Regions from separate parts of the Geodermatophilus sp. SYSU D00684 genome, predicted to be linked through region 1. Evidence: predicted binding sites of a transcription regulator. Region 1 holds the regulator's gene; the other holds the start of a gene.
The links. Region 1 encodes LexA, which represses DNA repair genes until DNA is damaged. Its sites were predicted from a motif close to TCGAACANNTGTTCGA; they were not measured.
Positions count from the first base shown of each region.

Region 2: a site for LexA is predicted at 3,987-4,002, ahead of ACI79L_RS17185 (DUF6504 family protein). Genes of this name have one in related genera too.

Region 1 covers NZ_JBJGZI010000028.1:47,828-57,526, forward strand. The annotation lists gene ACI79L_RS19095 (hypothetical protein) at 477-1,052, opposite strand; gene ACI79L_RS19100 (LysM peptidoglycan-binding domain-containing protein) at 1,171-1,806, opposite strand; gene lexA (transcriptional repressor LexA) at 2,043-2,822, shown strand; gene ACI79L_RS19110 (hypothetical protein) at 2,851-3,921, opposite strand; gene ACI79L_RS19115 (phosphatase PAP2 family protein) at 3,893-4,639, opposite strand; gene hflX (GTPase HflX) at 4,754-6,217, opposite strand; gene ACI79L_RS19125 (hypothetical protein) at 6,370-6,573, shown strand; gene dapF (diaminopimelate epimerase) at 6,570-7,460, opposite strand; gene miaA (tRNA (adenosine(37)-N6)-dimethylallyltransferase MiaA) at 7,457-8,377, opposite strand; gene ACI79L_RS19140 (hypothetical protein) at 8,374-9,108, opposite strand; gene ACI79L_RS19145 (DUF349 domain-containing protein) at 9,149-9,699, shown strand, end outside.
Region 2 covers NZ_JBJGZI010000023.1:64,830-74,528, reverse strand. The annotation lists gene ACI79L_RS17210 (glycosyltransferase) at 1-296, opposite strand, end outside; gene ACI79L_RS17205 (carotenoid biosynthesis protein) at 293-1,096, opposite strand; gene ACI79L_RS17200 (phytoene desaturase family protein) at 1,093-2,727, opposite strand; gene ACI79L_RS17195 (GNAT family N-acetyltransferase) at 2,730-3,305, opposite strand; gene ACI79L_RS17190 (YbaK/EbsC family protein) at 3,320-3,853, opposite strand; gene ACI79L_RS17185 (DUF6504 family protein) at 4,086-4,412, shown strand; gene ACI79L_RS17180 (SAV_6107 family HEPN domain-containing protein) at 4,412-4,891, shown strand; gene ACI79L_RS17175 (DNA polymerase III subunit alpha) at 4,888-8,661, shown strand; partial or broken gene ACI79L_RS17170 (VOC family protein) at 8,552-8,875, shown strand; gene ACI79L_RS17165 (hypothetical protein) at 8,879-9,013, shown strand; gene ACI79L_RS17160 (class I SAM-dependent methyltransferase) at 9,053-9,699, shown strand, end outside.

The sequences.
Region 1 (9,699 bases):
GACCCTCCCGGACCGGGGACCCGGCTCGGGCGGCTGGTGCCGGCGGGCTCGTCCGGTCCTGGCGGACCCGCCCGTCTGCGTCTGTCTGTGGACCCCTCTGGGGACATCCGGTGGACACCCCGTGGAGGTCCTGGGGACGGCCTGTGGAGGACTTCCATCGGTGCAACTACTAGATGTAGGGGGACAGTAGGCCGCGCTCCACTACATCTGCAAGGCGGGAGCCCGCGTGTCTCTTCCGCCGAGACCCGGTCGTGACCCCGTGGTGACCAGGCGCGAGCAGGGCTCCCTCCCGTCACACGACACGCCGGGGCGCCACGCGCGTCGGCGCGCGAGGAGGGGCGTCGGGGTGTAACCGGCCACCGCGCGCAGGGCACGCGCGGACACCCGGGGAGGCGCGCGGACTCCTCCCCGGGACGTCCGGCGGGACACCGGCGGAGGTGACGGAGGACCGCCGGGGGCGCGCCCCCGGCGTCGGGTCAGGCGGGAGGACGGACCGCGGGGCGGCCGCCGCGGGGGTGCGGGACCAGGTCGCCGAGGCGGATGGGGCGGGTCAGCATGTCCGACTCCTCCGCGGCCGCGCCGCCGGCCGGAGCGGGGCAGTTGACGACCGGCATCTCGGTGGTCACCGCCCGGTGCCGGCCGGAGCCGGCGGGAGCGCGGTGCCGCCCGGCCGTGGCGGGGCGGACGGCGGGCTGCTCGGCGGTGACGTCACCGCCGTGCCGGCGGGCACCGCGGCGGGCGGCGTGGGCACCCGGGACGACCGCGCGCCGGTCCACGGCCGGGAGCACGGCCGTCCCCGTGGGGTCCGCGGCCAGGTCCGTGCGCCCGGAGGCCAGCGTCAGGTGCCGCTCGGGCAGCCGCACGGCGGCCAGGTCCACCCAGCTGTCCGCTCCCGCGGCGTCGCGCAGCCGGACGCCGGCCTCGCAGCCGCCGGTCACGTCGTGGCGCCAGCCGAGCATGGCGCCCGGCACCCACGCGCCGTCCACGAGGACCTCGACGTCCTGCGGGGACCGGAAGGTCACCGCTGCGCTGCTGTTCACGGCTGCTGACACGCTCCTGACCGTAAGTGTCCCGACGACTCCGGACCGTAAACGACGGCGCCTGCATGGTTGACGAACTCACCGGCGCGGTCTCGTCACATCTCCGCGGTGACGGCGCCGGGCAGGGCGCCTACGGCACGCGGAGCACCTGACCGGGGACGACGACCGCCCCCTCCAGGTCGTTGAGCGCCTCGATCGCATCGACCACCGCGCGCACGTCCTGGTCGGCGCCGGCGACCTCCGCGGCGATCGACCACACCGTGTCCCCGCTCTCGACCACGACGCTGCTCCCGCCGGCCAGGCGCAGGCCGTCGTGGGGGGCGAGGAACTCCCGGCCGACGGCGGCGCCGCCCACGCCGGCGGCGAGGACCAGAACGGTGACCAGGCGGCGCCCCCGGCGGGTGAGCCGCACCGGAGCCGGGGCCGGCGCGCACCTCGCGCGGACGGCGGCCCGGGCGGGCTCCGAGCGCACCGGCCGACCGCTCGGGCGGGCCGGGTCGCGGCGGGTGCGCGGCCCCTCGGCCGCCCGCCCGACGGTGCGCGCGGGCGCCGCGGCGGGGAGGTCGGGCACCGGCCGCAGGTGCCCGGTGACGCGGGGACCCGAGCCCGGCAGGGCGGCGCGCGGTGCCGGCCGGTCGGTGCGCGCCGGCGACGTGGAGCGGCCGGCACCGGCGGCCGCCGTCGCGCCCTCCCCGCGGAGCGGCGGCCGCCACGGGACCCGGACCGCCGCGTCGAACTCGAGCACTGCCTGCCGCACGCTGCCCATGACCGCTCCTCCTGATCGGGTCGACCGCATCGAACGCCTGTTCGATCGAACGTCTGATCGGATGTCTACCGCACGGGTCCGACGAGGGCGAGAGCGGCGCGGCGTGTCCTTCGAACACACGTTTGAACCTGCGGCGCCGGCGCGCTACGGTCCGTGCGGGCGCACCGCCCGCCGACCGGCCTCGGGCCGGGAGGGCGACGGACGGGCCGCGGGGACGCGGCCGGCGAGGAGGAGACGTGGCGGGCACGAGCGGGACCGGCCAGGGCACCCGGGGCGGCGGCACGACGACCCGCCGTCCGGCCGCGGAGCGCGGCGCCGGCGCGGACGGCGCGGGCGCCGTGCGCACCTTCCCCGACCGCGGCGAGGCCGGCGACGGCCTGACCCAGCGGCAGCGCCGGGTCCTCGAGGTCATCCGCGACTCGATCGAGCGGCGCGGCTACCCGCCCTCGGTGCGCGAGATCGGCGAGGCGGTCGGCCTGTCGTCGGCGTCGTCGGTCGCCCACCAGCTGTCGGTGCTGCAGAAGAAGGGCTGGCTGCGGCGCGACCCCAACCGGCCCCGCGCGCTCGACGTGCGACTGCCCGGCGAGACCACGGGCGAGACCGCCCCGGCCGCGCCCGCCGCGGCCGCCGACGGCTCGACCGCGCCCACCTACGTGCCGCTGGTCGGGCGGATCGCGGCCGGTGGCCCGGTGCTCGCCGAGCAGGCCGTCGAGGACGTCTTCCCGCTCCCCCGCGAGCTCGTCGGCGAGGGCACGCTGTTCATGCTGCGCGTCGCCGGTGACTCGATGGTCGACGCGGCCATCTGCGACGGCGACTGGGTCGTCGTCCGCCAGCAGCCCACCGCCGAGAACGGCGAGATCGTCGCCGCGATGCTCGACGGCGAGGCCACGGTCAAGACCTACAAGCGCCGGGACGGGCACGTCTGGCTGCTGCCGCACAACCCGGCCTACGAGCCGATCCCGGGCGACGAGGCCACCATCCTCGGCCGCGTCGTCACCGTCCTGCGGCGGGTCTGAGCCGCAGGTCCCCCGCCGGCGCCGGAGCTCAGGCGCCGGCGGGCGGACCACCGGACCGGCGGCGGCGCAGCCGCCCGCCCAACCACACCAGCACGGTCGCGACGACGGCCGCGGCCACGCCCCCGGTCACCGGCGACAGGCCCGCGGAGTCCCCGCCGAGCAGCGCCGACGGCGACGGGTCGGCCGGGTCGGCCCCCGCCGGGGCGGACGGCGCGGACCCCGCCGGGACCGGCACCGAGGTGACGTCCCCGGGCACGCCCTCGCCGGCCACCAGCAGCGCGCTCCCGTCGGCGGTGAACGACACCGCCTCCCCCTGCGGCGCCTCGGGCAGCGCGATCCGCACCGGCTCCCCGGCCAGCGCCCCCGGCACGTCGGCGCCGGTCAGCGGCCAGACGTAGGCGTCGGTGTAGGTCCGCAGCGCGATCCGGCTGCCGTCGCGGGCCACCGCCCCGCCGGTGACCATCAGCTGCCCCGCCCGGCCCACGGGACCGCCGGGCGTGCCGGTCAGCGTGAACACCACCGTGCCGACGTCGGCCAGCGCGACCGTGCCGCCGTCGGCCAGCGGCGCGGCCGGCCGGTAGACGTGGCTGGCCCCGAGCACCTCCTTGGTCACCACGTACGGCGTGCCGTCGGGGGCGAGCAGCAGCGCCTCGGCGTCGTGCGGGCCGTCGGGATAGGTCAGCCGGTACAGCGCCGTCCCGCCGTCGGGCCGCAGCGCGACGAGCGCGACCGTCGTCCGGACCGCGGTGTTGTCGCCGGTGTCGGCCAGCCACACCGTGCCGTCCGGGCCGACGCCGAGGTCCTCGGGGTCGTAGGGGTCCACCGGCGCGGTGGTCACGTCGACCACCTGGCAGGCGCCGTCGAGCACGTACACGGTGACCTGGTCGCCGCCGTCGACCATGGCGAGCACCCGGTCGCCGACGTCGACGAGGCCGGAGAGCTCGGCCAGCCGGGGGTCGGTCACCTGGCAGCGGACCGAGGGGGCGGCCGGCTCCTCGGCGGCGGCCGGGCCCGCCGGGAGGGCGAGCAGGACCGTCGTCAGCAGGACGGCCGGGGCCCGCCGGGCGGCGCTACGCGGAGGGGCGGCCGGCTCGGGCACTCGCCCAGCGTGACAGCACCAGCGCGTCGAGTGCGTGAACCACGCCCAGCAGCAGGAGCCCGACGGCCGCGCCCACGACGGCGTCGGTGACCCAGTGGAAGTCCAGCGAGACCATCGCGATCCCGGTGGCCACCGGGCCGACGACGGCCAGCCACCACAGGGTGCGCTGCACCCGCGGACCGAGCCCGTACTCGACCGCCTGCCAGCGCGCCACGCCCCACATGAGCACGGCGTTGGCCACGTGCCCGGAGGGGTAGCTGGCGCCGTCGCGGTGGAAGAACGAGCCGGGATAGGCAGGGGCGGTGCGGCCGGTGCCGAACTTGAACGCGTAGACGACGACGGTGAGGAGGGCCAGCGCGGTGACCACCCGCAGCAGGGGCAGCAGCGTCCGTTCCCGCAGGCACAGCCAGCCGACCAGGGCGGCCAGCACGATGAGGATGGTGCCGCGGCCGCCGATCTGGGTGACCGCCCACACCGGCCAGTAGGCCGGGGAGTCGCGCAGGTCCCAGGCGCTGACCACCTCGGAGACCTCGAGGTCCAGCCGCTCGAGCACCCCGCGGCTGAGCAGGTCGACGGTGACCCCGACGGTGAACGCGAGCGCGACGAGCAGCAGCCACCACGGCGGGCGGCCGGCACCGACCACGGCGGGCGGCCGGGCGGCCCCTCCCGGGCGCCCGGCCGGCGCGCCGGAGGTGCGCCGCACCACGCCGCTGGTCACCGGGTCACGGTACCGGGCCGTGACCCGCCCGTGATCTCACGGGCCGGAACGGCGAGCCGCCCGGGCACCCGGCGCGGGGCCGGGCACCCGGGCGGTCCGGGGTGGAGGAGGCGGTCAGCCGACCGGGACGGCGAACCGCTCGAGCGCGGCGGCCAGGCCGCCGTCGACGCGGGCGGTCAGCCGGGTGCCGGCGGCCTCGTGCTCCTCGCTGAGCACCTCGCCGTCGCGGTGCACGCGGGCGACCAGGTCGCCGCGGTCGTAGGGGACGAGCACGTCGACCTCGACGTCCGGGTGCGGCAGCCGGGCGGCCACGACCTCGCGCAGCTGCTCGATGCCCTCGCCGGTGCGCGCGGAGACCCACACGGCCCCGGGCAGCGCCCGGCGCAGGGTCAGCACGTCGTCCTCGGTCATGGCGTCGACCTTGTTGACGACGATCAGCTCGGGCACCGCCGCCGCGTCGATCTCGCGCAGCACCACGTGCACCGCGTCGATCTGGCCGAGCGGGTCGGGGTCGGAGCCGTCGACGACGTGCAGCAGCAGGTCGGCGCCGGCCACCTCCTCCAGCGTGGAGCGGAACGCGTCGACGAGCTGGTGCGGCAGGTGCCGCACGAACCCGACGGTGTCGGTGAGCGTGTACTCGCGACCGTCGGGCGACTGGGCCCGGCGCACCGTCGGGTCGAGGGTGGCGAACAGCGCGTTCTCCACCAGCACGCCCGCGCCGGTCAGCCGGTTGAGCAGGCTGGACTTGCCGGCGTTGGTGTAGCCGGCGATCGCCACGCCGGGGACGGCGTTGCGGTCGCGGCCCGAGCGCTGGGTGGCCCGGGCGGTCGCCATGCCGGCGATCTCGCGGCGCAGCTTGCTCACCCGCGACCGGATCCGCCGCCGGTCGGTCTCGATCTTCGTCTCACCGGGACCGCGGGTCCCGATGCCGCCACCGCCGGCGACGCGGCCACCGGCCTGCCGGGACAGCGACTCACCCCAGCCGCGCAGCCGCGGCAGCATGTACTGCATCTGGGCGAGCTCGACCTGGGCCTTGCCCTCCCGGCTGGTGGCGTGCTGGGCGAAGATGTCGAGGATCAGCGCGGTCCGGTCGACCACCTTGACCTTGAGGATCTTCTCCAGCGCGTTGAGCTGGCCGGGGGTCAGCTCGCCGTCGCAGATCACGGTGTCCGCGCCGGTCGCGGCCACGATGTCGCGGATCTCGTTGGCCTTGCCCGAGCCCACGTAGGTGCCGGCGTCGGGCTTGTCCCGCCGCTGGCTCACGGCCTCGAGGACCTGGGAGCCCGCGGTCTCGGCGAGCGCGGCCAGCTCGGCCAGCGAGCGGTCGGCGTCGGCCTGGGTGCCCTCGGTCCACACACCGACGAGCACGACGCGCTCGAGGCGCAGCTGCCGGTACTCGACCTCGGTGACGTCGGCGAGCTCGGTGGACAGCCCGGCGACGCGGCGCAGAGCGCCACGGGCCTCGAGCGCGTAGGAGCCGGTCGTGTCGTCGTCCTCGTCCCACTGGCCGGCCGGCGCGGGACGGGTCTCGACGAGCGTGTCGTCGTCGAGCGGGGTGTTCTCGGGGGCGGTCGTCATCGCGTCCAGCGTGACACGCGAGGCCACGCCGGTCACCTGGGTTGTCGTCTCTGCAGTCGTCATACGCCCCCTACAACACCGGAACGGGTCAGGTGCATCCCGCCGGGAGGCGGGTAGGGCGGGACGGACACCACAGCCGAGGAGGGACCCCCGTGAGCACCAGCAGCGACGCCGGCACCGACGACCCCGGCCGCGACCCGGCCGGCCTGACCCCGCCCCGCAACCCGTTCGGCGGCGCCGACCAGGACACCGGCCGCGGCGAGCCGCGCGGCACCGGCAACACCGGCCCGGCCGACAAGCCCGAGGCGCCCACCGACGAGCCCGAGACCCGCGCGGACACCCCGGACAACCCCTAGCCGGCGAGCCACTCCCCGGTCAGCTCCCCGGAGGCGACGACGACGGCGGGACCGCGCAGCACCGTCGTCTCCGGGGTGACGTCCACCGTGAGCCGGCCGCCGGGGACGTCGACCACGACGGTGCCGCGCACCGCGGGCCCGTCCGCGCCGGCCGCCAGCGCCGCGTAGGCCGTGGCGCAGGCGCCGGTGCCGCAGGAGCGGGTCTCCCCCACGCCGCGCTCGTGCACCCGCAGCCGCACGTGCGCGTCGGCGCCCTCGGCCGGACCCGCGAGCACCCGCACGAACTCGACGTTGACGCCCTCGGGGAACAGGCCCGGGTCGAAGCCGGGCTGGGCGGTGAGGTCCAGGGCGTCGAGGTCCGCGTCCGTCAGGCAGACCAGGTGCGGGTTGCCCATCGACACCGCCTGCCCGGGGAACGCCTGCCCGGCGACGGTGGCCTCGCCGCGGCCGAACGGCCGGGCCGGGCCCATGTCGACCCAGTAGCTGCCGTCGGCGCCGGCGCCGACCCGCCGCGGGCCCCCCCGGGTGCCGACCAGCACGCCGTCGGCGCAGGCGGCGCGGTCGAGCAGGCCCTCGGTGACCAGCGCGTGCAGGAACAGCCGGATGCCGTTGCCGCACATCTCCGCGTGCGAGCCGTCGGCGTTGCGGTGGTCCATGAACCACTCGCAGGCGTCGAGCGCGTCGCCGAGGACGGCGGGCGCGTCGGGCACGTGCCGGCTGCGCACCACCCGCAGGACGCCGTCGCCGCCGAGGCCCGCGCGGCGCTCGCACAGCCGCCGCACGAGGGCGGCGTCGAGGCGGTCCTCGGGCCAGCGGTCCCCGTGGGGGTCGGGCAGGACGACGAAGTCGTTCTCGGTGCCGTGCCCGAGGAGGAACCGGTCGCTCACCGCCCGATCGTACGGCCGGCCAGCAGCGCCCCGACGGCGTCGGCGAGGTCGGGGCGGGCGGCGTCGAACCACGTCGTCGTCGCGTCCCGGCGGAACCAGGAGCGCTGCCGGCGGACGAAGCGGCGGGTGGTGCTGACCGTCCGCTCGCGCGCCTCGGCGGCCGTGAGCCCGCCGTCGAGCTGGGCGAGCACCTGCGCGTAACCGAGCGCCCGGGAGGCGGTGGGCCCCTCGCGCAGGCCCTCGGCCACCAGCGCCTCGACCTCGGCGACGAACCCGGCGGCCCACATCCGGTCCACCCGGGCGGCGACCCGCTCGTCGAGCTCGGCGGGCTCGCGGTCCAGGCCGAGGACCACCGCCGGGTAGTGCGGCCGCGGCTCGGGCAGCGTCGCGCGGAACGGCCGGCCGGTGATCTCCACGACCTCCAGCGCGCGCACGATCCGCCGTCCGTTCGACGGCAGGACCGCGGCCGCGGCGGCGGGGTCGACCGCGGCCAGCCGGGCGTGCAGCGCGGCGGGGCCGGACTCCTCCAGCTCGGCCTGCAGCCGGGCCCGCACGGCGGGGTCGGTGCCCGGGATGTCCAGGTCGTCGAGGACGGCGCGCACGTACAGCCCCGACCCGCCGACCAGCAGCGGCAGCACCCCGCGCGCCCGCAGCCGGTCCACCTCGGCGCGCGCCAGCCGCGCGTACTCGGCCACCGACGCCGCCTGCCGCACGGACCAGACGTCGAGCAGGTGGTGCGGCACGCCCTGCCGCTCGGCGGGGTCGGGCTTGGCGGTGCCGATGTCCATGCCGCGGTAGAGCTGCATGGAGTCGGCGTTGACCACCTCGCCGCCGAGCCGCTGCGCGAGGGTCACCGCCAGCGCGGTCTTGCCGGTCGCCGTCGGCCCCACGACCGCGACCACGGGCGGGAGCGTCACGGGGCGCTCCCGGCGGCCGTCCGGGACGCGACACTCCAGGACGCCACGCTCCAGGACGCCACGAGGTAGCCGACGCCGAAGGGGGCGTCGTCGAACCGCAGCTCGGCGGTGACGTCCCGGCCGGCCAGCAGCGCACCGGCCGCCCGCCAGGCCGGCACGCCGGCCGCCAGCAGCCGCTCCCCCTCGGCCGGGTCCAGCGCGGCGAGCGCCGCGGCGTCCCCGGCGGCCAGGGCCGCGGCGACGGCGGCGTCGAAGGGCGCGGCGGCCGGGTCGAGGTGGCCGGGCGCCTTCTCGCTGCGGCGCGCCGAGCCGTCGCCCACCACCAGCAGGCCGGCACCGGGCAGCTCCGCGACGACGGCGGCGAGGTCGCCGGGGCCGACGCCGACCCGCGGGCCGGTGTGCCCGGCCCCGCGCAGCAGCCACGCGCCGACGGTCAGCGACAGCGGCAGGCGACGGCCCCCCGGCCGCGCCTGCCCGTCCAGCGGCACCTCGACGTCCACGCCGAAGCCGCGCAGGTCCCCGGTGTCGCCCGGGCCGTGCCGGCCCTCCGCGTCGGGGCCGACGACGACCACCGGTCCCGGCGCGGCCGCCACCAGCGCGGCGACGGCGTCGGTGCACGCGGCGCGCAGCGCGGCGGTGTCCGCGGCGGCCCGTCCGGCGACCTCGGGGAGCAGCAGCGGCGGGCACGGGCAGAAGACGACCGGGACGGCTGCGGCGGGACTGCTGCTCACCGGAGCAGTCTCGCCGATGCGGCGTGGGACACTGCGGTGCGTGTCGAGCACGACGAACCCCGGAGACGGGTCGCAGCAGGTCCCCACGCCCGAGACGGCGGGTCCCGACGCGGTCACCCCGGAGGCCGGGACCCCCGCCGCGCCCACCCCCGACGAGGCGGCGCTGGCCGACCCGACGGCGGAGGCCGCTCCCGAGACCCCCGCCGCGGAGGCCGCCGCCCCGGAGACCGCTGTCCCCCAGGCCCCTGTCCCCGAGGCCCCTGCCGCGGCCCCCGAGAGCGCGCCGCCTGCCGGAGGGGTGACCGCAGCGGCCGCCGAGGCGGCGTCGGACCCGGCGCAGTGGGGCCGGGTCGACGAGGACGGCACCGTCTACGTGCGCACCGCCGACGGCGAGCGCGCGGTCGGCTCCTGGCAGGCCGGCGACCCGGCCGCGGGCCTGGCGCACTTCGCCCGCCGCTACGACGACCTGGCCACCGAGGTCGGGCTGCTCGAGGCGCGGCTGAGGGCGCACACCGGCAACCCGAACGAGATCAAGGCCAAGGCGCAGGCGCTGGCCGACACCATCCCCACCGCCACCGCCGTCGGTGACCT
Region 2 (9,699 bases), on a different contig from region 1:
GGGACCAGCCGCACCCGCGGGTCGCCGGTGCCGCGGACGACGGCGGCGGTGCCGTCGGTGGAGCCGTCGTCGACGACGACCACCCGCAGGTCCGGGACGCCGGCCGAGGCGAGCACCGCGGCCAGGCAGTCGCCGACCTGCGTCTCCTCGTCGCGCACCGGCAGCACCACGGTGACCGGCCGGGTCGCCTCCGGCGGGTCGGCCGGCGGGCGGCGCAGCAGCGCGGCGTTGACCGCGGCGTGCGCGGCGCCGGCGACCGCCAGGCCGGACAGGACCCGGACGACCGCGCCGCTCATCGGCGGCGGGCCTGCACCGCGAGCACGGCCACGACGACGGCGGTCAGCGCCGCGCCCCACGCCGCGGAGCCGGGCAGGTCCAGCCAGACGGCGTGCGCGAGCGCCCCGCCGGCCACCATCCAGGCGATCACCAGCAGCGGCGTGGCGTCCACGGGGAGCGTCGGGGGGACGGTCGGGGGGACGACGAGCTCGAGCAGCGCCATGAGCACCAGCCCGGCCAGCAGCCAGCCGGCGAGGTTGGTCAGCGGCACGGTGTCGATGCCGGGCAGCCCCGGGGTGGGGTGCGCCCAGGTCCAGTAGCCGGCCTGCACCAGCTGCGGGTCCAGGACGACGTCCCAGCCGGCGAACACCGCCGCGGCGACGGCGACCCGCGCGCCCCGCCGCCGGCCCGGCCGCACCCGGCGGGTGAGCAGCCCGGCGAGCACACGGCTCGGCCAGGCCATCATCAGCCAGGCCAGCGGCACGAGGAACGGCACGCCGAGCAGCGTCGGGCCCAGCGCGTCGCTGTAGGAGTAGGAGCCGTAGGGGACGCCGGTGGCCAGCCCGACCGACTCGAACGCGACCGCGGTGACCGCCACCAGCCCGAGCACCGCGGCGCCGGCGCGCGCGCCGTGCGCGACGGCGGCCGAGGTCACCGACACCGCCGAGCCGAGCAGCACGATCGTCCAGGACACCGCGTCGCGGGCGGCGCCGTCGGTGAGGGGGTAGGCGATCGCCGCCAGCACCAGCAGGACCGCGAGGACCAGCGGCACCGGCGCCGGTGCGACGGCCCGTCGCACCGCCGCCGTCGCGGCGCTCACCGGGCCGCCCGCGCGAGCCGCCCCGCCGCGGCGCGGGCGCGGGCGAGCGGCCGGCGGTCGGCGAGCACCACCCGGGCCGCCGTCCGGCCGGAGTTGCCCGACACCCCGCCGCCGGGGTGGGTGGAGGCGCCGGCCAGGTACAGCCCGGCCAGGCCCGGCACCCGGTAGCCGGCCAGCGCCGGCGTCGGGCGCAGCGAGAACATGCTGGCCAGGCCCATCTCCACGTGCATGACGTTGCCACGCAGCAGCGACAGCTCGCGTTCCAGCAGCACCGGCGTCTGGACGTACACGTCCTGCACCGAGGCGGCGAAGCCGGGGGCGTACCGGTCGACGGCGGCCACCAGCCGCCGCGCCTCCGCCTCGGCGAGGGCGTCCCAGTCGCCGCCGTCGGCGAGCGCGTAGGGGTACCACTGGCCCCACACGGTGACCACGTGCCGCCCGGGCGGGGCGAGGGTGTCGTCGCTGGCGGAGAAGGACATCGCCAGCGGCACCGGCTCGCGGGGCAGCCGGCCGCCCAGCCAGTCGCCGTGCGCGGCGGCCAGCTGCGCGCGGTCGGTGCACAGCAGCTGCAGGCCCTGCGCCGACACGGCCGGGTCGACGCCGGGGTAGGCCGGCAGCGCGTCGGTGAGGCAGCGCAGCACCAGGCCGAAGCCGTTGCCCACCGGCGGGGCGGCGTCGGCCAGCGCCGGCGGGGCGTGGTCGCCGGCGAGATCGCGGGTGGCCAGCACGTGGCAGGCGGCGACGACGACCGGGGCCGCGATCCGCCGTCCGGAGACCGTCTCGACGCCGGTCACGCGGCCGCCGTCGACGAGCAGCCGCGCGGCGCCGTCGCCGAGGACGACCCGGCCCCCGTCGGCCTCCAGCCGGCGCCGGAGCGCCTGGGTGAGGCCGCCGGAGCCACCCACCGGGTGGCCCGGCGGGGTGTCGTGCAGCAGCGCCACCCAGGCGACCATCGCCGCGGTGCCCGGCTCGCTCATCGGCGGGCCGGACTGCGCGCCGAACCAGGCCAGCGCCGCCTTGAGCCGCTCGCTCCCGAACCACCGGTCCAGCAGCGCGTCGCCGGAGCCGAGGAAGTCAGCGGCGAGGTCGCCGCCGGGGGTGCGCGGGGCGTCGCCGGCCGGGGCGCCCAGCGGCCAGAAGGCGCGGGCCAGGCCCAGCGGGGTGGGCCGGCGGCCGAAGGAGTCGACGACGGCGCGGCTGCGCGGCCCCCACACGCCGACGAACCGGCGGTAGGCATCGGCGTCGTCGGGCCCGCAGGCGGCGGCGATCGAGGCGCAGGTGGCGTCGAGGTCGACGGAGAACACCAGCGGGCGGCCGTCCGGACCGGGGGCGCCGGGCGCCGGGGCGGGCGCGAAGCCCCACGGGTCGCAGTCCACGTAGCGCAGGCCGTGGGCGGCGAGGTCGAGCTCCTCGACGACGCCGCTGTGCCGGACGATCACGTGCGCGCTGGAGCCGCGGTCGACCCGGACCCCGGGCCAGCGCTCCACGGTCGACACCGCCCCGCCGAGGACGTCGTCGCGCTCGACCACCTCGACGGCCAGCCCGGCGCGCGCCAGGTAGCAGGCGGCGACCAGCCCGTTGTGGCCGGCGCCGACGACGACGGCGTCGACGGCCCGGTCCGGCCCCCGCACGCTCAGGTGCCGGGGACCGGCCGCAGCGGCAGCCGGGCGCCGAGGATGGCGAAGGGCCGGGCGTCCCCGGGGAAGTGGTGGCCGCGGGCGAGGTCGACGAACCCGTCGGCGTGGTACAGCCGGAACGCCTTGGTGTCGGCGTCGGGGGTGGACAGCAGCGCGGCCGGCGCGTCCACGCCCTCGACCAGCGCGTGCAGCAGCCGCCGGCCCAGTCCGCGGCTCTGCGCCTCGGGGTGCACGTGCAGCTCGCACACCTCGAACGCGCCGGGCAGCCAGCGCTTGGCGGTGCGCCGGTCCAGCGCCGCGCGCACCTGGTCGTGCCACCACTGGCCGGGGGCGACGAGGTAGCCGTAGCCGAAGCCGACCAGCTGCTCGCCGTCCGGGGTCGCGGCGAAGGCCCCGACGGCGCGGAAGCCGGGGCGCTCGGTGTGCTGGACGGCGTAGCCGTAGCGGCCGGCGACCACCGAGGCGTCGTAGCCCATCGCCTCGCCGTAGATGGCCAGCGCCTCGTGCATGTGCTCGCGCAGCCAGCCTGCGGGCAGTTCGGTCACCCGCGTCGCGGGCGTCGTGCCGGTCACGGGGTTCTCCTCGGTCACGGGCCCACCGCGGCGGGGTGGGGAGCGGCGGCCGGACCGTCGGCGGTCGGGCCGCTCCCGACCTCGGCGGGGGTGCCGGCGGTCAGTCGCAGCAGCTCGTCGTAGCTGGTGGGGAAGACGGCGGACGGGTGGCCGGCGGCGGCCCACACCCGGTCGTACCGGGCCAGCTCGACGTCGACGAGGGTGCCGATCGGCGCCGGATGGCCGACCGGGGCGACCCCGCCGATCGGCTGGCCGGTGTGCTCGCGGACGAAGCCGGCCGAGGCGCGCTCCACGCGGGGCACGCCGAGCAGGGCGGCCACCTTCGCGACGTCGACCCGGTGCGCGCCGCTGGTCAGCACGAGCAGCGGCTGCCCGCCGACGTCGAACACCAGGCTGTTGGCGATGGCCCCGACCGGGACGCCGAGCTGCGCGGCGGCCGCGGTGGCGGTGTGCGCGCCGTCGGCGAGCTCGTGGACCCGCCCGGTGGCGCCGGCCCCGGCGAGCAGGCCGGCGATCGCGGCCACCCGGGGGTGGGCGGGTCGGCTCATGCGCTGATCCTGCCATCGCTGTCGTACCCCCGCCGTACCGTCCGGCACGCGGGCGGGAGGGGCTCCTCCCGGGGAGGACGCGGGAGCGCGTCCGGCTTGACGGGACCGGCGCGGTCGGGTCTACTCGAGGTGTTCGAACACACGTTCGAACAGGTCGGCCACCGCCCCGGGACCTTCCCCGCCCGGGCGGTGGGCGGACCGTCGAGACGCGGCACGGGGTGGGGAGACGGGCATGAGCCGGGTGCTGGGTGACGTCGGCGAGCGGGCCGGCGAGGAGGTGCAGGTCGAGCGCGGTCCGCTCGGGCCGGCGCAGTTCTGGCGTGGGCAGGGCCGCTACGTCGTCGGCGAGCTGCTCGACTCGTGGGTCGAGACCGCGCCGTGGTGGCAGCGGGCCGCCGGCACCCCCGGCGGCGCCTCGGCCGACCTGGTCGCCCCCCGCGAGGTGTTCCGGGTGGAGGCGCTGCGGGCCGGCCGCTCGCGGATGAGCTTCGCCGGTGTCTACGACCTGTGCTGGGACGCCGCGGACAACCGCTGGTCTCTCGTGCGGGTGCACGACTGATGGGCGCCGTGCACGCCATGGCCCAGCAGCTGCCCCTGCCCCCGCCGCTCCCGGCGGCCGCGGGCCAGTTGCTGGACCAGGCCACCCGGGCCCTGGCCGAGGCCCGGCACGCCCCCGACGCGTGCCGCCGCTACGCCACCGCGCACCTGGCGGCGCTGCGGGCCGCCGCGGGCGTGCTGGCCGCCCGCACCCGGCCGGAGAGCGGCCGCCGCCGGCCGCGCAGCGCCTGGGTGCTGCTCGAGCAGGTCGCCCCCGAGCTGGGGGAGTGGGCCACCTTCTTCGCCGCCGGCGCGGCCAAGCGCGCCGCCGCCGAGGCCGGGCTGTCCCGCGCGGTCACCGAGCGCGAGGCCGACGACCTGGTCCGCGACGCCGGGACCTTCCTCGCCGTGGTCGAGGAGCTGCTGGCCACCACGCCCGAGCCGGCGCCCCGGCCGCGCGTGGTCGGCGGCACCGCCCACCGTCCCGCCCGCGGGCGGTGAGCGGGGACCCCTTCGTCCACCTGCACGTCGCCTCCGGCTACTCCCTGCGGTACGGGGCCAACCACCCGGCCGACCTGGTCGCGCGCGCCGCCGAGCACGGCATGACGGCGCTGGCGCTGACCGACCGCGACGGTCTCTACGGCGCGGTCAAGTTCGCGCTGGCCTGCCGGTCGGCCGGGCTGCGGCCGGTCTTCGGCGTCGATCTCGCGGTCGCGCCGACGGTGGACACCACCGTGCCGCCGGCGCGGGCGCACGTGCTGGGCGAGGACGAGTTCTCCCTGCGCCGCACCGGGCGCGCCCCCGCGCGGCCGGCGCCGGCGCGGCGCCACCCCGTGCGGGGCGGCGCCGGCGTCGACCCGCGGCTGCCGCGGGTCACCTTCCTCGCCCGCGACGGCGCCGGCTGGCGCTCGCTGTGCCGGCTGACCAGCGCCACGCACCTGCGCGGCACCCGCGGCGAGCCGGTGGCCTCGCTCGCGCTGGCCGCCGAGCACGCGCCCGGGCTGGTCGCGGTGCTGGGGCCGGACTCGCCGGTGGGCCGGGCGCTCGCGGCCGGGCGGGCCGACGTCGCGTCCGCGCGGCTGGACGCCTGGCGGTCGGTGTTCGGGCCGGGCTCGCTGGTGCTGGAGGTGGTGCACCACCGCGGCCGGGGCGACCGCTCCCGCGCCCAGCGGCTGCTGCGCTTCGCCGAGGAGGAGGGCGTGCCGGCGGTGCTCACCAACGCCGTCCGCTACGTCGACGCCCTCGACGCGCCCACCGCCGACGTCCTCGACGCCTCCCGGCAGCTGGTCGCCCTCGACACGCGGCACGTCGACCGGCGCACCGCCGAGGGCTACCTCAAGTCGGGCAAGGAGATGGCCGAGGTCGCCGCGGACCTCGCCGGCCCCGACCGCGACGCCGCGCTGCGGCTGACCGAGCGCACCGCCCGGCTGGCCGAGCAGTGCGCCGTCGACGTCCGCGAGGACCTCGGCATCGGCACCGTGCGCTATCCCGAGCTCGACGTCGTCACCGCGCCCGGCGAGCAGGGGATGGACCCCTCCGAGGTGCTGCGCGCCCGCTGCGAGGCCGGGCTCGGCCGGCGCGGGATGGCCCGCACGGCGCGGGTGACCCGGCGGCTCGAAAAGGAGCTCGCCGTCATCGACTCCCTGGGCTACCCCTCCTACTTCCTCACCGTCGCCGACGTCGTCGACCTCATCAAGGGCCTGCGGGTCCGGGCGGCCGCGCGCGGGTCGGGCGCGGGCAGCCTGGTCACCTACCTGCTCGGCATCTCCGACGTCGACCCGATCCGCTACGGCCTGCTGATGGAGCGGTTCCTCTCCCCGCTGCGCCACCAGCTGCCCGACATCGACATCGACGTGGAGTCCGCCCGGCGGATGGAGGTCTACGACGCGGTCCTCGACCGCTTCGGCGCCCACCGGGTCAGCTGCATCTCGATGATGGACACCTACCGGGTGCGGCACGCCATCCGCGACGTCGGCGCCGCGCTCGGCCTGCCGCCGGCCGAGATCGACGCCGTCGCCAAGGCCTTCCCGCACGTCCGGGCCAACCAGGTGCACGCCGCCCTGCGCGACCTGCCGGAGCTGCGGGCCAGCCGGATGGGCTCCCGGCGCGGCGGCGGCACCGGCGACCTCGACCTGCTGTTCGACCTGGTCGCCCGGCTCGACGGCCTGCCCCGGCACATCGCGCTGCACCCGTGCGGCGTGCTGCTGTCCGACGCCACGCTGCTCGACCGCACGCCGGTGGAGAGCAGCTACCTCGGCTACCCGATGAGCCAGTTCGACAAGGACGACGTCGAGGAGCTCGGGCTGCTCAAGCTCGACCTGCTCGGCATCCGGATGCAGTCGGCGATCGCGCACGCCCTCGACGAGGTGGCCCGGGTCGACGACACCGCCGTCGACATCGACGCCGTCCCGCGCGACGACCCGACGACCTTCGAGCTCATCCGCAGCACCCGGACCCTCGGCATGTTCCAGATCGAGTCGCCGGGGCAGCGCGAGCTGGTCGGCAAGTTCGGGCCGGAGACGTTCGAGGACATCGTCATCGACATCTCGCTGTTCCGGCCGGGGCCGGTGAAGAGCGACATGGTGACGCCGTTCCTGCTGGCCCGGAACGGCTGGCAGGACCCGGTCTACCCGCACGAGGACCTCGCGCCGTTCCTGCGGGAGACCGCCGGCGTCGTCGTCTTCCACGAGCAGGTGCTGCAGATCGTGGCGCAGATGACCGGCTGCGACCTCGCCCAGGCCGACGAGGCGCGCCGCGCGCTGGGCGACAGGGAACTGCACCCGGAGGTGCGGGCCTGGTTCGTGCCCGAGGCGCTGCGGCGCTACCCGGTCGACGTCGTGGAGAAGGTGTGGGAGGTGCTCGTCGCCTTCGGCTCGTTCGGGTTCTGCAAGGCGCACGCGGCCGCGTTCGCGCTGCCCACCTACCAGTCGGCGTGGCTGAAGACCCACCACCCGGCGGCCTTCCTCGCCGGGGTGCTCACCCACGACCCGGGCATGTACCCGAAGCGGCTGATCCTCGACGACGCCCGCAACTTCGGGATCCGGGTGCTGGGCCTCGACGTCAACGCCTCGGCCGGCACCTACCGGGTGGAGCGGCTGGCGCCGGAGGACCGGCGGGAGGACTGGCGGCGGCCGGAGTGGATGCCCGCGGCGATGCCCGACCCGTCGGCCTACGGGATCCGGCTGTCGCTCACCGACGTCAAGGGGATCGGCGAGGACGAGGTGGAGCGGATCGTTGCCGGGCAGCCCTACCGGTCGCTGACCGACTTCTGGTCGCGGGCCGCGGTGTCCCGGCCGGTGGTCGAGCGGCTGGTGCTCGCCGGCGGGTTCGACTCGCTCTACGGGTTCGGTGTCCGCGACCGCGAGGCCGGCCGGCCCACCCGCTCCCGCCGGTCGGTGACCCGCCGCGACCTGCTGCTGCAGATCAGCGAGCTGGACCGGTGGAGCCGCAGCGGGGCGAGGGCCGGGTCGGTGGGGCAGCTCAGCCTGGACCTGCTGGGCCTGGAGTCCGCGGAGGAGGCCGGCCCGGAGGAGGCCGGTCCGGTGGAGACCGGCCCGGGGTGGGGCGGGGGGTCCGGGCTGCCGGAGTTCACCGACGCCGAACTGGTGCGCGCCGAGCTGGAGGTGCTCGGGCTGGACGCCAGCCGGCACGTCGTCGACTTCTACCGGCCGTTCCTCTCGGCGGTCGGCGCGGTGCCGGCGGGGGAGCTGCTCGGCGCCCGCAGCCACGCCGAGGTGCTGGTGGCCGGGGTCAAGGTGGCCACCCAGACCCCGCCGATCCGGTCGGGGCGCCGGGTGGTGTTCGTGACCCTCGACGACGGCACCGGCTGCACCGACTCGACCTTCTTCGAGGACGTGCAGGGCCCCTACGCGGCGACGGTGTTCCACTCCTGGCTGCTGGTGATCCGCGGGGTGCTGCGGCGCACCGGCCCGCGCGGGGTGTCGATCCGGGCCACCGGCGCCTGGGAGCTGCCCGCGCTGTTCGAGGCCTGGGAGACCGGCGGCCTGGCCGCGGTGGCCGAGCACATGGCCGCGCCGGGGGAGTACACCGACCAGGCCATCGCCGGGGCGGCGGCCTCGCACGGCTCGCGGCCGGTGGTGGTCAAGCCGGTGCTCGTGCACCCGACCGGCTTCCGGATGTCGCCGTACGCGGACGTCAAGCCTGCCGGGGCCGACGCCGCGACCGCGGCCCGCCGCGCCGCGGCGCAACGGAGCGCCGCGGCGGCGCCCCGCAAGCTCTGGCACTCCAGCCCGGGCAGCTCGGGCCACTAGAGGACTCCTGTACCCCGGTGGCCCGTTCTCCCTGCCCGAACGGGCCACCGGGGTACGGCGGTGCCGCCCCGCACCGGCTCGCCCGCCCCGATCCGGCCCACCAGCCCGGACGCGACCGCTGCGCCAGGCCCGGCCGACCGGGGACCGGCTCACCGACGGCGGCGAGGAGGCGCCCTGCGGCTGGCTCGAGGACCGCTTCGGCGTCTCCTGGCAGGTCGTGCCCGTCCGGCTGCTGGAGCTGCAGGCCGACCCCGATCCCGACCGGCGGCGGCGCGCGGTCGAGGCGATGTCCACCATGCGCAAGATCGTCATCGCCGATCTCGAGCGGGCCGCCGACTCCGTCTCCGCCTAGACGGGGAACCGGTGCCGCCCCGCCACTAGGGTCGGACGGGTGACCGCCCCCGCACCGTCCACCGGCGAGCAGCTGCCCGTCCGGACCGCCGCGGTCTGGGCCGCGCTCGACCCGCTGGCCGGCGCGGGGACCCCGCTGCGGGTCCTCGACGTCGGCGGCGGCAGCGGCGTCTTCGCCGTCCCGCTGGCCCGCCGCGGCCACGAGGTCACCGTCGTCGACCCCAGCGCCGACGCGCTGGCCACCCTCGGGCGCCGGGCGCAGACCGCCGGGGTCGGCGACCGGGTCCGCGGCCTGCAGGGCGACGGCGACCTGCTGCACGAGCTGCCGCTGGGCAGTGACGGTCCCGACGGCGGCTACGACCTCGCGCTGTGCCACGCGGTGCTCGAGGTGGTCGACGACCCCGCCACCACCCTCGGCGAGATCACCCGCGCGCTGCGCCCCGGCGGCCACGTGAGCGTGGCGACCGCCAACCGGGCCGGCGCCGTCCTCGCCCGCGCGCTGGGCGGCCACCCCAAGGAGGCGCTGGCCCTGCTCGAGGACCGCGACCCCGCCCCCGGCCGCACCCGCCCCGCCCGCCGCCGGTTCGGCTCCGAGGACCTGCTCGCGCTGCTGCGGAACGCCGGGCTCGAGCCGGAGGAGTGGCGCGGCGTCGCCGTCGTCGCCGACCTGCTCGACGCGAGTTCCGG